2 regions of the Virgibacillus siamensis genome follow, and region 1 is predicted to be linked to the other one. Evidence: a T-box and tRNA genes for the amino acid it is inferred to sense, from the RefSeq annotation. Region 1 holds a T-box; the other holds one or more tRNA genes.
What was found. A T-box is a leader RNA that pairs with one kind of tRNA and senses whether it is charged. The one in region 1 lies ahead of tyrS (tyrosine--tRNA ligase), so its partner is inferred to be a tRNA-Tyr.
Positions count from the first base shown of each region.

Region 2: it has a tRNA-Tyr gene. The T-box ahead of tyrS (tyrosine--tRNA ligase) is inferred to sense a tRNA for this amino acid. The anticodon was not compared.

Region 1 covers NZ_FUIH01000007.1:1,755,507-1,766,573, forward strand. Annotated here, with positions in the region: gene B1K71_RS12665 (Bax inhibitor-1/YccA family protein) at 1-422, opposite strand, end outside; gene tyrS (tyrosine--tRNA ligase) at 465-1,736, opposite strand; T-box leader at 1,784-1,983, opposite strand; gene B1K71_RS12675 (transglycosylase domain-containing protein) at 2,106-5,108, shown strand; gene B1K71_RS12680 (GNAT family N-acetyltransferase) at 5,669-6,322, shown strand; gene B1K71_RS12685 (acetoin utilization AcuB family protein) at 6,323-6,973, shown strand; gene B1K71_RS12690 (acetoin utilization protein AcuC) at 6,970-8,136, shown strand; gene ccpA (catabolite control protein A) at 8,173-9,168, opposite strand; gene B1K71_RS12700 (bifunctional 3-deoxy-7-phosphoheptulonate synthase/chorismate mutase) at 9,276-10,349, opposite strand; gene B1K71_RS12705 (YtxH domain-containing protein) at 10,640-11,047, opposite strand; gene B1K71_RS12710 (DUF948 domain-containing protein) at 11,065-11,067, opposite strand, start outside.
Region 2 covers NZ_FUIH01000006.1:5,088-16,154, reverse strand. Annotated here, with positions in the region: gene glmM (phosphoglucosamine mutase) at 1-211, opposite strand, end outside; gene B1K71_RS00965 (CdaR family protein) at 295-1,524, opposite strand; gene cdaA (diadenylate cyclase CdaA) at 1,517-2,338, opposite strand; gene B1K71_RS00955 (zf-HC2 domain-containing protein) at 2,479-3,117, opposite strand; gene sigW (RNA polymerase sigma factor SigW) at 3,133-3,696, opposite strand; gene B1K71_RS00945 (aspartyl-phosphate phosphatase Spo0E family protein) at 3,848-3,994, shown strand; gene rocF (arginase) at 4,123-5,025, opposite strand; gene B1K71_RS00935 (phosphomevalonate kinase) at 5,169-6,263, opposite strand; gene mvaD (diphosphomevalonate decarboxylase) at 6,277-7,254, opposite strand; gene mvk (mevalonate kinase) at 7,281-8,240, opposite strand; gene B1K71_RS00920 (hydroxymethylglutaryl-CoA reductase, degradative) at 8,237-9,526, opposite strand; tRNA gene B1K71_RS00915 (tRNA-Lys) at 9,738-9,810, opposite strand; tRNA gene B1K71_RS00910 (tRNA-Gln) at 9,949-10,020, opposite strand; tRNA gene B1K71_RS00905 (tRNA-Tyr) at 10,037-10,121, opposite strand; tRNA gene B1K71_RS00900 (tRNA-Thr) at 10,164-10,239, opposite strand; tRNA gene B1K71_RS00895 (tRNA-Val) at 10,292-10,367, opposite strand; tRNA gene B1K71_RS00890 (tRNA-Glu) at 10,391-10,465, opposite strand; gene B1K71_RS00885 (YwaF family protein) at 10,697-11,067, shown strand, end outside.

The sequences.
Region 1 (11,067 bases):
CCCGTTTTATAAAACAGGAGCATTAAGAGTAATACTCCAAATGTCAATAACGCAGCCTGCATCGTTACGCCATCATAAAGTGATTCATACCTTGCCGAAATACCGCCAAGAACCAGCCCCTCCGCCAATGCGTACGGGATGGAAGTAAATGGTGCGGCTTTCGGTATAAATATGGTAATAAGCGCAAGAATGAACCCTGCAATCAGTCCGAATACAAGAAGCCCCGTTACCAATGATTGATTGCCGTTGAAAGACTGATTCCAGGTAAACGCTGCTGCGATAAGCAGTGCCATTGTAAGTAAAAAGGTCCTGTTGATGGTTCCCTGGAGTGTCATGCGCTTGGAAGTGAAATCGCCCGGTCGAAATGCTTTATTGCTCCATGCCGGATTTGCGGTTTGTGAATAAGAACCAATCCCAGCCATAGATCTTCACCCCTTTTATTTCCTATTTATATATCGTTACGATTATTGATAACGAATCAGAAAATATTTTTTCTTGCCCCGTCTGATAATCGTAAATTTATCATCAATCCGATCATCTGAAGTGACGACATATTTCATGTCCTGTTCCCTTGTACCATTAATGTATATCGCGCCATTATTAATGTCTTCCCTTGCCTGTCTTTTGGAGGAAGATATCGAACTGTTTACAAGCAGGTCTATCAAACCGACATCCTCTTTCTCCATTTCAAACGCCGGAACATCTTTGAATCCCTGTTCAATATCTGCCCCTGTCAGTTCCTTTAAGTCACCGCTGAATAAGGACGCAGTGATACGCTGTGCCTGTTCCAGTGCTTCCTGGCTATGCACTTCCTTTGTCATCTCTTCAGCCAGCCGTTTCTGTGCAAGACGTTGTTCCGGATGGTTCTCCAATTCCTGCTGCAAATGTTCCATCTCTTCGTCATCCATAAATGTAAAGTATTTTATAAACTTCATAACATCGCGATCATCGGTATTCACCCAGAATTGGTAAAACTCATAAGGTGACGTTTTATCGGGATCAAGCCAAATTGCACCACCGGCGGTTTTACCGAATTTCGTGCCATCTGCCTTCGTAATCAATGGAACGGTCAATCCGAATACATTTATTTCATCATCCGCATTTTCTCTTGATCTCCGTATCAGTTCCATACCGGCTGTTATATTTCCCCACTGATCACTTCCACCTATTTGCAATGTACAGTTTTCCTGTTCATACAATTTCATGAAGTCCAGTGACTGCAAAATCATATAACTGAACTCAGTGTAAGATATACCCTGTTCAATTCTCGCGGAAACGGATTCTTTCCCAAGCATGTAGTTAATGCCAAAATGCTTCCCCGCATCACGAAGAAAGTCAATAACCGTCATGCTGGCCAGCCAGTCATGGTTGTTTCTTGCGACAGCCGCATTTGATCCATTATCAAAATCAAGCTGCTTTGCAAGTTGCTGCTTTATTTTTTCACTATATCCTTTTACAACAGATGCTTCATTCAGGGAACGTTCACTGGAGCGGCCACTCGGATCACCTATCATACCAGTCCCTCCGCCAATTAAAGCAATTGGTCTGTGTCCTGCACGCTGAAATCTCTTCAGCATGGTGATCGGTACTAAATGCCCAATGTGCAGACTGTCAGCTGTTGGATCAAACCCGCAATATACAGTCACCTGATTCTCATCAAGATGTTTTTTCAGTCCTTTGTCATCTGTTGTTTGATGAATAAGATTTCGCTTATCCAGATCCTTTAAAATATCCATGTAACCTACTCCTCTTTTCTATAAAATTAAAAAAACCCATCCCTCCTGAAAGGGACGAGTTTACGCTCGCGGTACCACCCTTGTTACACACATGTGTCACTTTGGGATTGTTAACGATGGTTCTCACCGTCTTGAAAAAGACGCTCCGGAATTGTAATTCGCCTGCATTTGTTTACCGACTTCCACCAACCGTCAGCTCGCTGAAAAAGGGAAATGCAACACTACTGTTATCTTTCATTGCGTATTTCGTTTCATTATGATTTATTCATACCACACCACGCATTTAAACGCAATAGGCAGTTACAAATTATTATACACCAATTCAACCTGCTATGCTATAATAGATTGTGGAATTTAGGAGGTTTTATAGTGAATTATAAAGAATTGCTTCAAAAATATATGCAGAAAGTAAAAGATGCCTGGCACGCTGGGAAAATTCAACGGACATCCAGAATTACCTATGATGTCCTATGGAACGTAATCCTGATTTTTCTTATTATTGGACTGATAGGTTTCTTTTTCGCTGGCGGATTAGGGGCAGGTTATTTTGCCTCCCTTGTAAAAGATGAGCCTGTTCGAAGTTACGCAAGTATGAAGAAAGATATTTATAACTATGAGGAGACGTCAAAACTATATTTTGCTGGCGGTAACTATTTTGGCGATGTACGTTCTGATATACATAGAGAAGAAGTCTCGCTTGATAATGTTTCCGATAAGCTGATTCAAGCTGTAATCGCAACAGAGGACAGGAACTTTAGAATGCATGAAGGAGTCGTGCCAAAAGCGATTGTCAGAGCGGTTGTACAACAGGTCACAAATGCTCCCTTACAATCAGGAGGAAGCACACTTACCCAGCAGCTTGTCAAAAACCAAATTCTGACAAATGAAGTATCTTTTGAACGAAAAGCAAAAGAAATATTAATTGCTATGCGGTTGGAGCGTTTTTTTGACAAAGGCGAAATACTGGAAGCCTATTTGAATATTATCCCATACGGACGCGATGCTTCCGGTAATAACATAGCCGGAATTCAAACCGCTGCACAAGGTATTTTTGGCAAAGATGCATCAAAGCTGAATTTACCACAAGCAGCCTTCCTGGCCGGGCTCCCGCAAAGCCCATCCTATTATACCCCATTTAAAAATAGTGGCGGATTAAAGAACAAAGAAGGATTGCAGCCTGGAATAAACAGAATGAAAACGGTACTTGAACGTATGCTTGATGCAAGTTATATTACAAAAAAACAATACAAAAAAGCAATAAACTATGATATTGTCGCCGATTTTATTGAAGAGTCAAAATCGACAATTGAAAAATATCCATACTTGACGTTTGAGGCAGAGGATCGTGCCAAAGATATCATTATGGAATACCTGGCTGAACAAGACGGATATTCTATAAAAGATCTGAAAAAAGATGAAAAATTGATGGAAGAGTACAAGATTCTTGCCGATCGTGCCATGCGTAAAAATGGTTATAAAATCCATACGACAATAGATAAGAAGATTCATGACAAATTTAAGAAAATCGTAAAAAACTATGAACAATATGGTCCTACCTGGACTGGCGATGTGGTTGTTAATTCAGAAACTGGTGAAACCAAAACAATCACCCAGAAAATCCAGACTGGTGGAATTCTGATTGAAAACAGCACCGGCAGAATTATTAGTTTCATAGGCGGCAGAAATTACAGTCAAGATAACCAGATTAACTATATGACGGCACCACGTCCAAATGGAAGTACAATGAAACCGATTCTTGATTATGCGCCGGCAATGGAAATGGGCAAAATCCAGCCGGGAACACCGATTGCCGATGTAGAAACGCAATTTTATATGCCAGGAATGCCAAAAGCCTGGAGCCCAAGCAACTATATCCAGGGTTCCTATCACGGAATCGTTTCAGCCCGTAAAGCATTGGCGAAATCCTATAACATTCCGGCAGCCAAAGTATACCGGAAAATTGTTGAACAAAATCCGGCCAAAAATTTCCTGATTGATAAAATGGGGATAACGACACTTACCAAAGGCGATCAGACAAACTTGTCCCTTTCTCTTGGACAGCCGACGTATGGAATAAGTGTGGAAGAAAACACGAACGCATTCAGTACATTTGGCAATAACGGGAAATTCAACGATGCTTACCTGATTCAAAAAATTACTACCAATGATGGAAAAGTAATTTACAAACATAAAAAAAAGCCTGTTGATGTATTTTCACCGCAAACAAACTATTTAACCATTGATATGATGCGTGATGTCATTGACAGTGGTACAGCAACATTCCTGAACTCGCAGTTAAAGTACAGCGGCGTTGACTGGGCAGGAAAAACCGGTACGTCAAACTTTTGGCAAGACACATGGTTTGTGGGTGTAAACCCAAATGTCACTTTCGGAACATGGATGGGATATGAAATTCCTAAATCAATCAAATGTGCAGGTTGTTCTCTTAGTTACAGTAACCGTAATATCAACCTGTGGGCTGAACTGATCAATGCGGCTTCAGACATTCGCCCTGACCTTGTGGCACCACAGGACAATTTTGAACGTCCAAGCGGTATTGTTTCCCGCAGTTATTGTGCCATTTCGGGAATGCTTCCATCTGAACTATGTAAAAAAGCCGGTCTGATTCAGACTGATCTGTTTAATGCCAAGTATGTGCCTACAAAGAAAGATGATAGTTTAATAGAAGGCTCCTATGTCATGGTTAATGGTCAGGCTGTAGTTGCAGGACCGCATACACCGGCTGAGTTTACACAAGGAAACGGACTTGCATTCAATCCGGAATTTTTGAAGCGAAAAGGTTGGGACAGACTGAATGATTTATCCAAGCTGTTCCCACGCACTAACCGGGATAAATGGTCCAAGATAGGCCTGCCATCATCCAATGTTGGTTCAGGTTCAATCGATAATGATGGTAAGGCACCTTCCGCCCCATCTTCTGTTTCCGTTTCAGGGGGAAATTTATCCTGGAGTAAATCCGGAAGCAATGATGTAGTTGGCTACCGGATTTATAAAGCATCCAGTCCTGGCGGTTCATACAGCAAAGTTGGAAGCACAACCGGAACAAGCTATTCCGTTTCAGGAGGCGGTGCTTATATCGTCCGTGCAGTGGATTATTTCGGAATGGAATCATCCGCATCAAAATCGGCTGTCTCCGGTAACCCATCCAAAAAGGACGATAAAGATAAAGGTAAGCCGGATAAGCCGAATAAACCTGATAAACCTGACAAGCCAAATAAACCGGATAAACCCGATAAGCCTGACAAGCCCGATAAACCGGATAAACCCGATAAGCCAGATAAACCAGGTAACAATGGAGATAATAATGGCGGTAATAACGATAAACCGGAAGATAAGAAACAAAACAACTAATAGACCCAACAACAGTTACGGTCGGTTGGCAATATAATGTAAAGATATCCCGTATCACGAATAAGGTGATACGGGTTTCTTATTTGTTGAAACCAATGGATGGATTGTTGTGGAACTTTTCACTGGTTACGGTCTATCCGCCTGTGAAGGTTGATATACATGAATGTAGGTTGATTCCTGTAACGCGATGGTTGATTCTTTCCTGTTGAAGGTTGATACCTTGCTGAGGAAGGTCGATTTCCCCTTATTAAAGGTCGATAACCGTCCACGAAGGTTGATACCCTGCTGATGAAGGTCGATTTCCCCTTATTAAAGGTCGATAACCGTCCACGAAGGTTGATTCCCCGCTGAGGAAGGTCGATTCCCCTTATTAAAGGTCGATAACCGTCCACAAAGGTTGATTCCCCGCTGATGAAGGTTGATAGCGCCAACGCCGCATTGCTTTTCAAAACTACTGCCACTAATAAGACAAGACTACCTTTACTTTGTCAATTTCCGCTTTTTACTAAAAATACAGACGAATCTCCTGTATAATGAAAGTAGTTAAGGGTGGTGAAAATGTGGAGCATGTTAAAACGTACCATTCAACAGAACGAAAAACTGATAAAGGCTCTGTCATAATTGAAGGGCCGGTCCCTTCTTCCGAGTTGCAGAAATACGATTTCCATGAACATTTAACAGCATTTCGACGCGCACCGCAACAATTCGAAGCAATCAAAAATATTGCCGACTTTGAAGAAGGACGCATCATTATTGCCAGGACTGAAAATACAATCATCGGGTATGTTACTTATTTGCATCCGGATCCACTGGAACGGTGGTCCGAATTTAAAATGGAAGATCTGATTGAACTTGGTGCAATTGAAATCATACCTGAATATCGGGGGGCCGGTATTGCATCCGGACTTCTGAAGCTATCGATGCTTGATGATTATATGGAAAATTACATTGTCATTTCCACTGAATACTATTGGCACTGGGATTTAGATGGTACGCGCCTCAGTGTTTGGGACTACCGAAAAGTGATGGAGAAGATGATGGCTGCAGGCGGACTTGTTCCCGCACCAACAGATGATCCGGAAATCATCTCCCATCCTGCAAACTGCCTGATGGTTAGAATTGGAAATAACGTACCGGAATCGTCCATTGAACAATTTGATAAACTCCGATTTTTACAACGGCATCAATACCGCAACATGAGGGAGGGGTTGTAAATGCTAGTTGAAGAGATTATGAAGACAGATGTAACAGCACTGCCGCCAACAGCACTGATTGCAGAGGCATTAAAACTGCTTCATGAAAACAAAATCCGTCACATCCCCATTATTAATGAAAAGAAAAATGTCATTGGAATTGTTTCCGATCGGGATGTCCGGGATGCGTCGCCATCAATTTTTGAAAAAAATAAAGAAAATACGGAACTGCAAAATGAAATTCATACGATTATGAGTAAACCGGTAGTTACTGTTCATCCTCTCGATTTTGTAGAGGAAATAGCCGGGATATTCTATGAGGAAGAATTTGCATGTCTTCCCGTGGTCAGCAATGATAAACTGGTTGGATTAATCACAGAGAAGGATATGCTTCATACGTTAATTAAAATCACCGGTACAAATGTTCAAAGCTCCCATATTGAAGTTAAAGTCCCGCATAAACCAGGGATTCTCCCTGAAGTTGCAGCAATATTTGGAGCCCGAAAAACCAACATAACATCTGTGTTAGTCTACCCATATAAAGATGATCCAAGCTATAAAATTCTTGTTTTCCGCATTCAGACTATGAATCCATTACCAGTTATTCATGATATCCGGGAAGCAGGATATGAGTTAATCTGGCCAACCGCTGATACGGGGCCAAACCTATGACTTGCAATGCAGCCTTTGTTTTTTCAGATGCCTTTTTAAACTACCATTTTCATTCGGATCATCCTTTTAATCAGACACGGGTTCTATTATCAAAAGCGTTATTGGAACAATCCGGTCTGCTGACTAACGAAAATATCATTAAGCCGCGAAAAGCGACAATGGAAGAACTCGGTCTTTTTCATGATGTAAGTTTTGTTGAGGCGGTTCAGAAAGCTGGCAGTGGCAGACTCGACCCTGATGAAGGACTGGAATATGGACTTGGCACAGAAGATACACCTGTATTTGAAGGGATGCATGAAGCATCCAGTTATTTGGTTGGAGGTACCCTTACAGCGGTCGACCAGGTGTTGCAAGGCAACAGTGAACACGCACTCAATCTTGGCGGCGGCCTCCACCATGGGTTCAAGCGAAAAGCAAGTGGATTCTGTATTTATAATGATGGGGCAGTTGCGCTGAAATATATCCGTAAAAAGTATGGACTTCGGGCATTATATATTGACACAGATGCTCATCATGGTGATGGAGTACAATGGGCATTCTATGATGATCCACAGGTTTGTACATTATCAATCCATGAGACTGGCCGCTATCTTTTCCCCGGAACCGGAAATGTAAATGAACGCGGCATTAAAGAAGGCCACGGCTTTTCATTCAACATACCTATTGATGCATTTACAGAAGATGAATCTTTTTTGCAGGTTTATGAATCCGCCATACGGAATATTGCAGCCTATTTTAAGCCGGACGTTATCATAACACAGAACGGGGCTGACGCGCATACATACGATCCGCTCACCCATCTTTGCACTACAATGGAGAGTTACGCCAAAATACCACAACTGGCACATGAAATTGCTCATGAATATTGTGAGGGACGATGGATTGCCCTTGGCGGAGGCGGATATGATATGTGGCGGGTCGTTCCTCGTGCCTGGTCGCAAGTTTGGAGTGTCATGAAAACAGGATCTGAACAAATCGGCCCGATACCGGAAACGTGGCTTAGACAATGGCAGCCGGAAGCTCCTGTTGCACTGCCGAAAAACTGGCACGATGATAGAAGCATTGTTCCGAATATTCCACGCAAAAACGAAATTATGGATAAAAACGCGAATCTGCTGCAGAACGCTTTAAAGTATACCAATCATATACAAACGGAGAGATGATTTTTCATCTCTCCGTTTATTAGCTTTCATAGATGATTACTTTGTTGAATTTCTTTGCACAATTCGGTGTGGAAGAACAACCTTTTTCTCGTCGACTTCCTCTTTATTCATAAATTTCGTCAACAGTCGCATAGCAACCGCGCCAATATCATACATAGGCTGGACTATTGTTGACAGGGTCGGACGAACCATTGTTGCCAGTCTCGTATTATCAAATCCGAATACTTCCAGATCTTCAGGTACTTTATAGCCTTTATCCTGTGCACCGTGAATAACGCCCAGTGCCATTTCATCAGATGCCACGAAAACTGCTGTCGGCCTGTTCTCTAGTGCGAGCAGTTCTTCTACAACCTTTATTCCTGAATTATAGGTATAGTCACCTTCCAGAATGTAATTATCGTCAATATTGATTGATTTTTCCCGTAACGCACGCAGATACCCTTTATATTTTTGCTGATTAATCAGCGTATCCTCCCGTCCGGAAATGAATGCAATTTTATCATTCGCATTATCAATCAAGAATGAGGTGGCTTCGTAAGCAGCTACTTCATAATCGATATTAACGGATGGAATTGTGTCTGTTTCATCGTACGTAGCTGCCAGAACAACCGGGATTGATGAACTTTCGAATTGGTCCACATGTTCTTTGGAAATGTTACCGCCCATAAAAAGAATACCGTCAACCTGTTTCTCCAGCATCGTATTAATGAGCTGCAGTTCTTTGTCTTTGTTTTGATCAGAGTTACTTAAGATCATATTGTACTTGTACATCGTTGCAATGTCTTCAATACCTCTCGCAAGTTCTGCAAAAAAGATGCTGGAAATGTCCGGGATGATCGCCCCGACCGTTGTCGTTTTTTTACTGGCCAGTCCGCGGGCAACGGCGTTCGGCCTGTATCCCAATTGTTCAATGGTGTTCAGCACTTTTTTACGGGTTGCAGGCTTTACATTTGGATTTCCATTAACTACCCTTGATACTGTTGCCATCGATACATTTGCTTCTCTTGCCACATCATAAATTGTTATGTTCATGCTAATCTACCTCCATAAATACGGTTCCTATGCATATATCATACTTTACCGGGAAAAAAAACACAAAAAATTTAAGGCTGATCGTAAATAGATCAGCCTTAAATCAGCTACTTGCGATTCGAAAATGCTTCCAATTCTTTGTTAAACGTATCAAATGTCGGGATATCCATCTGTTGGGCAGCATCGGATAATGCAACTGCTGGATCAGGGTGAACCTCCGCCATCACCCCGTCAGCACCGATTGCAAGGGCTGCCTTTGCGGTTGGCAGCAATATATCCCTGCGTCCCGTTGAGTGTGTGACATCAACCATAACCGGCAAGTGTGTTTCCTGTTTAAGAATTGGCACCGCAGAAATATCAAGTGTATTTCTAGTAGCCTTTTCATACGTACGAATACCACGCTCACAAAGAATAATATTTCCATTGCCACGGGAGATGATGTATTCAGCAGCATTAATGAATTCTGAAATAGTTGCTGACAAACCGCGTTTCAGCAACACGGGCTTATCAACTTCCCCTGCAGCTTTTAACAATTCAAAGTTTTGCATATTGCGTGCACCGATTTGAATGACGTCAATATAATCGGCCGCTTCTTCGATATGGGCTGGGTTAACAATTTCACTGACGACAGCGAGATCAAACTCATCTGCCACCTTCTTCAAAATTTGCAAACCTTCCAGTCCAAGACCTTGGAAATCATATGGAGAAGTTCTTGGTTTGAATGCGCCGCCCCGTAACAGTTTATTTCCATTGCGTTTAATTGCCTTGGCTACTTCTGCAACCTGATCATAACTTTCCACCGCACATGGTCCGAAAATATTATGCGTGTTCCCATCACCGAACTTTTCCCCTTTAATGTCGATAACCGTATCCTCAGGCTTCATTTTTCTGGAAACCAGTAAAGCTTTTCGGTGATCATCTTCTTGCAATTCCAGACTTGCTTTAAAAATCTCTTTAAAAATATGTTCAATCGTGGAATTGTCAAATGGTCCATTATTCTTTTCGGAAAGTTTATCAAGCATTTTCCGTTCTCTGACCGGATCAAACCGCTTAATGCTCTGTTTATTTTTCACTTTACCGATTTGTTGTGCTGTTTTCCCACGCTCAATGATAAGATCCAGCAACTCCATATTAATCCTGTCAAGATTCTCACGCAGTTGTTCCAATTCATTTTGGCTCATTTTTACCCCTCCTGAACTCTATCTTTTTACCTGATTGAAATAGGCCAATTTTTAATAATTAGAAACTATTATAACGAAATTATGTGGCTTTGTCATCAGGAAATTTTAAAAATCTGGGTTTTTAAAAAGCCAATCATATCAGGCTATTTGATGTAAGCGCTTCATCTGTTATCAAATACAGATTTGCAGTAAGAGTGCCAGTTTTTTACATTTAAAAATTTTTTTCAGACAAATTGTTTTCTAATCAAAAAAAGATCTGCAGCGTTAATTCACGTGCAGATCTTTTTCCCTTATTTATTATCTTCTGCTTCTTCTGCCGCCTCTTCAATTGCATCTGCGAGTTCTTCTGCTGCTTCCTCTGCGGCAGTCTCCTGATTTTTCCGCTCATTCCATTTTCCCTGAACATTTTTGGTCAATTCCTGCGTCTTTTGAGTGAATTTTTCCTTTGAGTCTGCAGCTTTTGACTTTAGATTTGAGCCCTTTTCATATGCCATATCTTTCAAGCCGGAGCCCTTTTCATATGCGGCGTCCTTCCATGTACCGGCACGCCCTTTTAGCTGTGTTGCACCATCATTCAGATTTCCCCGCAGTTCATGACCTGCTTTTGGTGCAAATAATAAAGCCGCAGCTGCACCAACGAATCCGCCAATAAGCGTTCCAATCAGAAAGTCTTTACTGTTAATGTTGCTCTCTCCCATATAACCTTCCTCCGTTCTTA
Region 2 (11,067 bases), on a different contig from region 1:
CTTCAGCACCAATAGAAAGCAGCCCCGCTACCAATGCACCTTCCAGCATATGACCGGAAACCCGGGTGTCACGTCCGATTAAGATTTTTGGCTTTGAAACACCTTTTGTCAATGAATAACCGCCAAAACGACCTAACTTATATGCTAATTCAGGTGTCAATTCAGTATTGGCAACTCCTCTGACACCGTCTGTTCCAAAATAATTTCCCATGCTGTTTCTCTCCTTTTTCCATTTACCCTCTTCATGTGGGTAAAACGCATCTCTCGCGCTTATGATACCTTCCTGTTCACGTATCAGGTAATTTCAATTGTTACCTGTTTATATTCTCCGGTCAAATCTACGTTTTCCGGCCCTTCCAACGACACCGGAAGCACATGCTCACCTTCTTCCAGTCCGCTTGCATCAACAGTGGCGGCTATATCCTCTGCAGAAGTTGCACTAACATCTTTTTGTTTTCCGCTAACGGTAACTTCCATTGACTGGGATTCCGGCTGTACAAATGATACTTCCTGTCCATCCTGAAGGTTCTCCACTTCAATCGGAACGTCCTCCAATGTCTTCTTCTGTTCCAATTCAACCTTCACTTCAACTTTTTTGCTGTTTTTTACATGCACCCCGTCCGGAAGAGCCAATCCAACTTCCACTGTCCCGGATTCATTTAAATCAGATAGATCAATATCTTCCGTTGGGACCTCTTCAATTCCTTTTAATACATCACTTGTCCCATATAATTTTACCTTGTCCACATTAGCAGATACAGAGGACATTGTATAGCCTTCCGGAAGCTCACCGGTTGTTGACACCGAGACCGGCACAGACTTACTCGGGTTGTGTACATCTACTGAAACCGCCACACTCTCCGGCTCCATTTGGACATTTAGTTCATTGCCCCGTGCATCATAGACATTAACGGGGACCTCCCTGTTGTCAATTGGCTCCTTCAATCCCGCAACATCGACAAATACTTTCACAATAGCAATTTGATCGATGATTTCCTTGGAGCTGGTAATGGTCACTGTGCTTGGTTCAACAGTGCTTTGACCAAGTTCATACCCTTGCGGCAGCTTATCGGTATTGATAAAGTCAGTTGTAACCGTAAACTGTTTGGATGCACGCTCTTCAATCGTAACCTCAACCGTTTTCGGTTCAATATAGACTTTTAATTCCCTCGGCACATTTGCATGTTTTAATTCAACTGTATGTGTACCTTCATCCAGTCCTTCCAGATTGACATAGATATCGAAGTTTTTCTGTCTGGCCGTTGCCTTCAGCGTACTTTCTGAACCTTCCAGCGTTACAGATACTGTTTGAGGCACACCGCCGACAACATATTTCTCCTGATCGATCCGGATATTAACAGGCATATTTTCAATCGTTGCCACTTCCTCATTGCCACTTGGAAAAATGCGCGATTCATTGCTATCGTATTTATCAATCTCCACTTGAACGAAGACATATAACAAAACAGCAAAAACGAGTGACACACCACGAACGAACCAACGGCTTTTAAACCAATTATCCATTCTTCTTCCCCCTCCGATTTCGTGACTTGGATTCAGGGGTTTTAAGTGAAGGTGACAGATTTCCGCGCAGAAATTCACGTAATGCTTCCTGGTCCAATTCCCGCATCAATTCACCGTTTTTGGTACAAGAGATATTGCCGGTTTCCTCCGACACGACGATTGTCAGGGCATCTGTTACTTCACTGATTCCCATGGCAGCCCTATGCCTTGTACCCAGTTCTTTGGAAATAAAAGGACTCTCCGATAAAGGCAAATAACAGGCAGCTGCCATAATCTCCTCATCTTTAATAATGACCGCCCCGTCATGAAGCGGGGTGTTTGGTGTGAAAATATTAGTGAGAAGCTGATGCGTAAGTTTCCCGTTGATTGGAATGCCTGTCTCAGCATAATCACCAATGCCCGTCTCACGTTCCAATGAAATCAGCGCACCAATCCTACGCTTTGCCATATATGTACACGACTGGATAATCGCCTCAATTTTTTGTTCTAATATTTCTTCCTCAGATCTGGAGCCTCTTGAGAAAATGTTTCCCCTGCCCAGCTGTTCCAGTGCACGTCGCAATTCAGGCTGAAACAGGATCACAATGAATACAAATCCCCACGTTATTGCCTGATTGGTTATGTATTGCACCGTTTGCAGTTCAAACACCCTGCTAAGCACCCATACAACAAGTACCACAATAATACCTTTTAAAAGCTGTATCGCTTTAGTGCCCCTGATCAACATGATTAATTTATATAAAACATACCAGACGAGAGCTATATCTACGCCGATTCGCAACAGGTTTAAAAAAGTAAATCCCCCATCAAGCATGTTCACACTTCCTTTTGTACATTAGTCTTCTTCCCATCGATTTTTAATAACCACTCTTTATTATATCATATTACTTAACCAGTATTGAAATGAAAAAAAGCCCGGCATTTGCCAGACTTTTATCGTCTATTCAAAATGATTTACTCATCCATTGAAAATACACTTTCAACCATATCCTTCGTGTGATACCATATCCATTCAAAAATCTGATCCACCTGCTTTAGTTCACCATTTACCTCGCCAACAGATGCCATCAGACCGGTCCCCTCTATTTGCTTATCAATCAGTTCTCCATTGATGATTGTGACATTACCATCAACCGTCCCCTCAATCCGGAGATCGCCGTTTTTAACAAGCAAGTCACCCGAAACCGTAACCCCTTCAGGTACAATTACCGTATCACCCTGAACGACCAGATTTTCCTGTTTGGATACAACCAGTGCACTATCCTGATTCCAGGCAGAAAAAATACCACTAAACATAAAAATGAAAAAGATCGCTGCCGATGTCAGAATTGGATGAGTCTTAAACCAGCGCTTATAGCGTACACGCTTTCGTTCAACAGGCAAATTTTCCATGACCCCTTCTGTGAAATCAGAAGGTGCTGTAATCCGTTCTGTGCTTTGGACAAGTGTAATCGCGCGCTTCAATTCATGAAAATGCTTTTGGCACTGTTCACAATTCTCCAGATGGTGCCGTAACTTGTCTTCTTCCTCTTGTAATATATCATTATCCAAGTATTTATGCATTAGCTCTATTGCTTCATTGCTGCAATTCAAGTTGATCACACTCCTTTACACATGGCGAAGCTTTTTGCGTAATGCCTCGCGCCCCCGATGAATTCGGGTTTTTACGGTACCAAGAGGAATGTCCATAATCTCACTGATCTCTTTCAGTGAGAAATCTTCCAGGTAACGCAAAATGATGATGCCGCGATATTTAGTCGGAAGAGATGCTATCTCACGGTGAATATATTGTTGCAATTCCATACTTTCAGCTTCTTCATCGGGCAAACGATTGTCCGCGGCAAGCTGTGAATACATATTCAGCCCTTCTGTTCCGGTTATCTCCGCATCCAGATAATAGTCAGGTTTTCGTTTTCGTATCCGGTCAATCGTCAAATTGGTAGCAATTCGATACAGCCAGGTTGAAAACTTCCGATTCACGTCAAACGAATGAATGTTTACAAATGCTCTGATAAATGCTTCCTGTGCTATATCTTCAGCCTCGTGACGATTCCCCAGCATACGGTAGCAATGCTGAAATATTTTGTGCTGATAAAACGAGACTATACCTTCAAAAGCAGCCTGATCTCCCTTTTTAACCTTTTTAATTTTCTCTTTAATTAATGATTCCATTTATCTGTACCTCCGCCAGATATGCGGTAATACGCATACGAATAAACCCTGCTAAAGGTTTCAAAAACTTTTTTCTGCTTTGAAGTTGTTTAAATATGCAAGAATTTGGGTAGCTTGTTACTATAATTATACTAGATTGAGGGGTGGTTTTGTGGATAATAACTCATTAATATTGGAAAAGATTGAACAGTATCGTGATGAAATGATTATTTTAAGCAACGACCATGGGTTAACCTCTGAAATTGTCATAGAATCCAGCAAAAAACTGGATGACCTTCTAAATACGTATCAATACTGAATAAAAAATATACCTCATGCATTGGACATTTCATTTATAGGGAATGTCTTTTTTCATGGAATTTTAAACCGTAAAACAAACCCGTACCCATTTAATTACGGTACGGGCTTATTTTGTATGGTGGAGTTTTATTTCAATTTCTCACCAAATAATGAACCAATCAATCCGACCGCCATTGTTGCGGTTTTATTTTTATCATCAAGAATCGGGTTCACTTCCACAAATTCTGCTGACGTAATCAGATTGGATTCTTCCAGCATTTCCATTGCAAGATGGCTTTCCCTATAGGATAACCCGCCAATTACAGGTGTGCCCACACCAGGCGCTTCTTCCGGATCCAGTCCATCAAGGTCAAGGCTTAGATGAACACCATCCGTCCGTTCTCCCAAGTAGTCAATCGTCTCTGTCATCACTTTCGTCATACCCATACGATCAATTTCGTGCATCGAATAAACAATTATGCCCCGTTCTTGTATTAGTTCCTTTTCTCCCGGATCAAGCGAGCGTGCTCCAATAATCACAATATTTTCCGGCTTTATTTTAGGCTGATAGTCCAGAATGTCTGTCAGCTTTTCGTGGCCGATACCCAGACTCACGGCGAGTGGCATTCCATGAATATTGCCTGATGGTGATGTCTCGCCAGAATTCAAATCCCCATGTGCGTCATACCAAATCACACCAAGATTCTCATAATGCTTGGATATTCCCGCCAAACTTCCGATAGCGATGCTGTGGTCTCCACCAAGTACAAGCGGGAAACGGCTATTGTCAATTTCCTGATCAACCATCTCCGCCAGTTTTTGATTTCCTTCAGCAACCTGCTTTAGATTGCGCAGATTACCTTCCTGTTTTTCGTATTTACTGTCAGGACGTGAAATTGGCACGTCACCAAGATCGTTAATATTATATTTCAGGTTTTCCAGTGTTTCCACAACACCGGCATAGCGAATAGCACTGGGACCCATATCAACCCCGCGGCGGCTTTGGCCCAGATCCATCGGTACTCCAATTATCGATAAGTCTTTTTTCAATGTAAACGCCTCCTCTGCTTTACATTTTATCGAACAATTGCAACATGACTCAACTCAACAAAAATATGTATATATATTCATTCCTGGGCTGATTGCCTTTCCCGATACAACTAAAAAAAACGTCCAACTCAGGACGTCCTTTATTAAATCATTACCGCGCCGTCGGAACAAAGTGTAAGATCGAGCGGTTTTATTCCTGCTTTTTTCCATGCTTTCATCAATTCGTTAGCCTGCTCTTCGGAGGGCATAAAAGCAATACCGCAATCACCGCCACCTGCTCCGGATGGTTTTCCAGCACCACCATGCTTCTCCGCCAAATCACACAACACAGTCAATGCCGATGTTTCAATGTCCACTCCGGCGTTTTTGCCAACTACTGAAAGTGCTTGGCGATTCAGCCTGACCCCTTCAATGACCTTTGTCGCGTAATCATGTTGAACACCATCCAGAAAACTTCCGACTGCCTTCCCACTGTCGGAAAGGAATTGTTCGTACAATAATTCATTCGTATCTTTCAGTCTTCTGATCTTTTGGATAAGTGATGAGGTCGATGCAGGAGAACCAGTCCAGCCTATGCATATATGCAGGTTTTCCGGCAAACGGGTGGGACTCAACGAGAAATATGGCCAATCAGAACCTGCAAGTTCCGTTATCGTGCCGGCTTTATCATACGCATCCAGAAGCCAATCTGCTTGAAAAGAAGAATATTGCAGCATCCCCCCGTGAGATGATGCAGCAACATCAGCGCCGGAACCATTTCCCTGCGTAATGACATGGGAAATCGATGCAAGCTTAAAGATAAGTTGTTGGGATGCCTTTTGCGGCAAAAACTTTTTCAAAACAGCTGCAATGACGGCAGTTACCACTGCTGCACTTGATCCCAAGCCATATTTTTGGCCGCCGGTATCATCCAATTCACTCCGGACTTTCAGATGGAACGGCTCCACCAGAATATTATTTTCAGCTAAATAAGAATAAACTACTGTCATTGCATTTTCGACAAAGCGTACCCGATCATCATCCGTGCGTATCACAACATGTTTATCTGTCCAGGCCCATTCAATATCTGTCAGATCAAAATTATGTAAAGAAAGACGGTTATCTCCGCTTTGTTCCAAGGTGGCATAAACAAAACGGTCAACCGCCATGACCACGAGCTTCTGATATTTTTCAAGAACGGCAAATTCTCCTGCAATCATTAATTTCCCGGGTGTTTTGATAGTTATTGATTTAGACAAGATGTTTCAACCCCTAAAGATAGGATATTCCCTGGCCCGCTTTACTGGAAATCACATCATGAACACCAGGGATGTCACGGAGAGATTGCTTTAATATCTGCTCATTCTCCGGCAAATAAAGGACTTTCACATTCGGACCCGCATCAATTGTGAAATATGCGGGAATTCCATTTTCTCTTAGTTCCCGCACTGCATGCATAACAGCCATTGTCGTATCATGCCAATAAGAAAAAGGAGGATTTGCTCCCAAAGTAGTTGCATGCATCTTCAAACAGTTTGCTTCAGCAATTTTACCAACTTTTTCAAAATCCTTCGTTCGGATACCATCTTTGATCTGATCCATATCATGTGGAATACCGTCAATCCAGCTTGAATAAAACGCTGATGTGTCGACCGTGCGCTTCATTCCTTCACGGCTAAGTACTTTTTTCGCTTTTGAAGACAGAACTACCGCCGCTACACGAATGTCCCAATGGTCAGCCGGAGCAATCGGGACAGCGTATGAATCGGTACCATCAGCTTTGGAACCCTTTTCCCATTCAACAAAACCACCATAAATAGAGCGGCATGCTGAACCGGAACCTTGTCTTGTTAGACGGGAAAGCACTGTTTCGTCAACCGGTAATCCCAATGCCTTCACAGCAGCTGCTGCAAGTGCAGCAAATCCGGATGCAGATGATGCAAATCCGGCGGCAGTTGGTACATGGTTGGTCGAATTCACTGTTGCAAAAAAATTATCTTTTCCGGCGAAGCTTCGAATAAGATTCAGAAAGCCCGTTACACGATCAAATTGTCCATCAACAACCGCCTCACCATTCAAATAGAATTGATCTTTCGTCAATTCTGTCCTGAATTCAACGGAGGTAGTTGTATAAAATCCATCCAGCGTTAAGGAAAGGCTGCTATTCATAGGGAGAATCAATGATTCGTCCCGTTTTCCCCAATACTTGATCAAAGCAATATTTGTATGTGCCTTAGCTGTTGCTTTCATGCGTATCCCCTCACACCTGACTTCTTTTAATTATTTCGTAAAACAAATGGCCATACAGCATGGGCACCAAACTTTTTCAGTTTTTCAGCCAATTGTCTGGAATGCACTTCATTACGTGCTAACGCAATAATGCAGCCGCCATTTCCGCCACCGGTTAATTTTGCGCCCAATGCACCTTCCTGTCGTGCAAAATATATTAAACGGTTAAGACCGGCGTCACTAACACCAAGTGCTTCCAGTTCCCGTTGTGCTTCGTTTAGCATCTGTCCGAGCAGATGTTTGCTGGCAGTCTCCAGTGCATTTCTGGCCCGGTGTGTAATTTCCCCGATACGATCCAACTTGTTCTGAATACGCTTCGGTGCAGACCTTAACAGACTTGCCACGGATTCAACAGCTGAACGCGTATCGCCAACTCGTCCGGAATCCGCTACGATAAAGTGAAAATCACCTTTTGGATCAATAAAATTAATCGGCTCATCTTTTTCATACCAAACCGGTGACCCGGAAGTTATAGTTAACGTATCAATTCCACTTGGAACACCATGGGCATATGTTTCCGATATGTTTGACAGATTAAGCAAATCTTCCTCTGAATACCGCTCACCGAAGAAGTGAAATAGCGATTTAACAACTGCAATTGCGACTGAAGCACTTGAACCCAGTCCTTTACCAGGTGGAATCGATGATTTAATCCGGATCATAAAATCCTGGCACGGCAAATGCAGATGTTTCAACGTTTCTTTAATACACGTCACAAGCCCTTCCAGCATTTCGGGGGCAGATTCAATTGGACCAGTATAAAAAGAACTGTTCAATTGAACTGAACCCGGAACATAATCAACAATTGATTCCACACCGACCAATGGGAATGGGATGGCAATTGCGGGTTGCCCGTGTACAACTGCATGTTCACCGATTAAGATCAATTTACTATGAGCTATACCAATAGCTGTTTGTTCTGAAGTTGTTGCCTTTTCTGCACTCATTTTGTATACTCGTCCACCAATTCTTTAGCTTTTCCGACACGGATTTCCTTTTCATTAACCAATCGTTCAGCAATGATATCAATCATCTCCCCTGTAGCTCCTGCCGCGATTGCAACAGAACGAGAATGTAAAGCCATATGGCCTTTTTGAATCCCATCTGTCGCCAAGGCCTTAAGCGCTCCAAGATTCTGAGCAAGTCCAACAGTGACAATAACCTGTGCAAGTTCCCGGGCAGATTCCACACCTAAAATTTTCAATGCTATTTTGGCCATGGGATGCACCCTTATGGAACCTCCAACTGTACCAACTGACATCGGCAATTCCAGTTCACCAACAAGGTTGCCCATTTCATCTTTGGACCAAACCGTCATTGATCCATATTTTCCATATCTGGCAGCATGGGCATGTGCCCCTGCTTCAACGGCACGCCAATCATTGCCTGTCGCGATTACAACCGGATCAATACCATTCATGATCCCTTTATTATGTGTTACCGCTCTAAATGGATCAGATGCAGCAAATTCGTACGCATGGATTACACCGTCCCGCACTGCCTCACCGGAAAAATCACCTGTTGCAAGTAATTCAGGCGGAATAACGCAACGTGCTTTTGCCAGACACCTGTCCGGATAGTTGGACAGAATCCGCAAATAAACTTTGCCATCGGTTATTTTTTCAATAGTTGGAGCCAGTGACTCCACCATCGTATTAATAATATTCGCACCCATAGCATCACATGTGTTTACATAAATATGCAGGACAAGCATTTTTCCGTACGCTGAATCGGATTCCTCGTTTAATATCCTGACTTCCAAATCTTCCGCTCCACCGCCTCTGGCCATGAGACTGGGGTATGAAGCGTTTGCCGCATCGATCAAAGCATCTTTTTCACTCAAAACCGCTTCTTTGGCAGCAGAAAAATCAGGGCAGCCAACCACCTGAATCTGACCAATCATAACCCGTTCGGTTGATTCAGCGATGAATCCGCCCGCTTCTCTGACAATCTTGGCAATATGACTTGCTGAAGCGAGGATAGATGGTTCCTCTACCGCCATCGGGATTGTATATTCCTTATCATTAATTAGAAAATTCAGTCCTAACCCTAACGGAAGCGGAAAGGTTCCAATCACATTTTCTATCATTTTATCCGCAGTTTCAGTTGGCAGCGGCTCTTTGGAAAATAAAATATCCTGCTCTTTTTCCGAGAAACCTTCCATTGCAGTAAGCAATTCCCTGCGTTCCTCAACTGTCTTATTGTAAAAGCCAGGAATCCGGGAAGTCTTCATACCATCTCATCCTTTAGATTATCTTAAATTTATATATGTTCATGCAGTTATTGTATAGTAATAATTTACTGTATCTATTATGTAAAAAAACAGCTAAAAATGCAAATAAACAAGGTTGTTGGTAATCATAACGACCTTGTTTATCTACTATATCATATGTGTTATGTATTTCCGCCAAATTATTCAGCATGTAAAAGCCCGGTTTGAATAGTGAGCCATGGAGGATTCGAACCTCCGACCCTCTGATTAAAAGTCAGATGCTCTGCCGGCTGAGCTAATGGCTCATGTTATGAATGTCAGCTTTTCAAGGATGTTTGCAGTCAGCTAGCGGCTCACTCATTAAATTAATTCGTTATATCCGCATTTTTAAGTGGGTTACGACGACTTTAAATAAAAAGTTTTTTATACAAACATTAAAAAGGCTGGGCTGCTAGGATTCGAACCTAGGATACACGGGATCAAAACCCGATGCCTTACCGCTTGGCTACAGCCCATCAATTACTATAAATATGGTGGAGGGGGAGAGATTCGAACTCCCGAACCCTGAGGGAGCGGATTTACAGTCCGCCGCGTTTAGCCACTTCGCTACCCCTCCCAATGTATTCTAACCTGCAACAACGGTAATTATGCAAAAAAATGGTGCCGGCCAGAGGAATCGAACCCCCAACCTACTGATTACAAGTCAGTTGCTCTGCCAATTGAGCTAGACCGGCATTTTATGGAGTGAGACATATAACCAATGTATCCATGTATCTTACAGGAAAATGGTGGAGGATGCAGGGCTCGAACCTGCGACCCCCTGCTTGTAAGGCAGGTGCTCTCCCAGCTGAGCTAATCCTCCGGAATCCTTAATGCAAAAAATAATGGTGACCCGTACGGGATTCGAACCCGTGTTACCGCCGTGAAAGGGCGGTGTCTTAACCACTTGACCAACGGGCCTAGCAATCATGTATAGCATATAAGTTCAAATTGTGTCAGAAACTGACGAATTACATTATATACAGATAAATGATATTTGTAAAGGGGTTTTTTATTTTTTTATTATTGCCTGGTTGAAATGACATCTATTTAGACCCTTTCTGCGATATTTTGCCGGAATTGGGTTCTTTTTTAATTTCTGTTTCTCCACGGCAACTTTCATCATATAATAAAGTGGTAGGGGGGGATTTAATGATTGATTGGTTTGTGGGGGTGGACGGAAAACCATTTGTTGCATTTGGACCAAGTCATCTTGTGATGCTGATCATCTATTTTTTGGGACTTATTCTTTTTTTCATCTCATTTACTAAAATCCGGGAAAGTCGTACCATCTATAATATTCTGCGTTGGACGCTGTTTGGAATACTTATCTTTTCCGAAATTACCTATCAAATTTGGGCAGCGGTTAATGGCTTGTGGAATCCCAGGGAACATCTGCCGCTGCATCTGTGCGGAATAACAGGGATTACAGGGGCCATTGCCCTTTGGAATCATAATAAGAAGTTAATTCGTATCACATTTTTCTTCGGACTGATACCCGCTTTCCTTGCAATTGTTACACC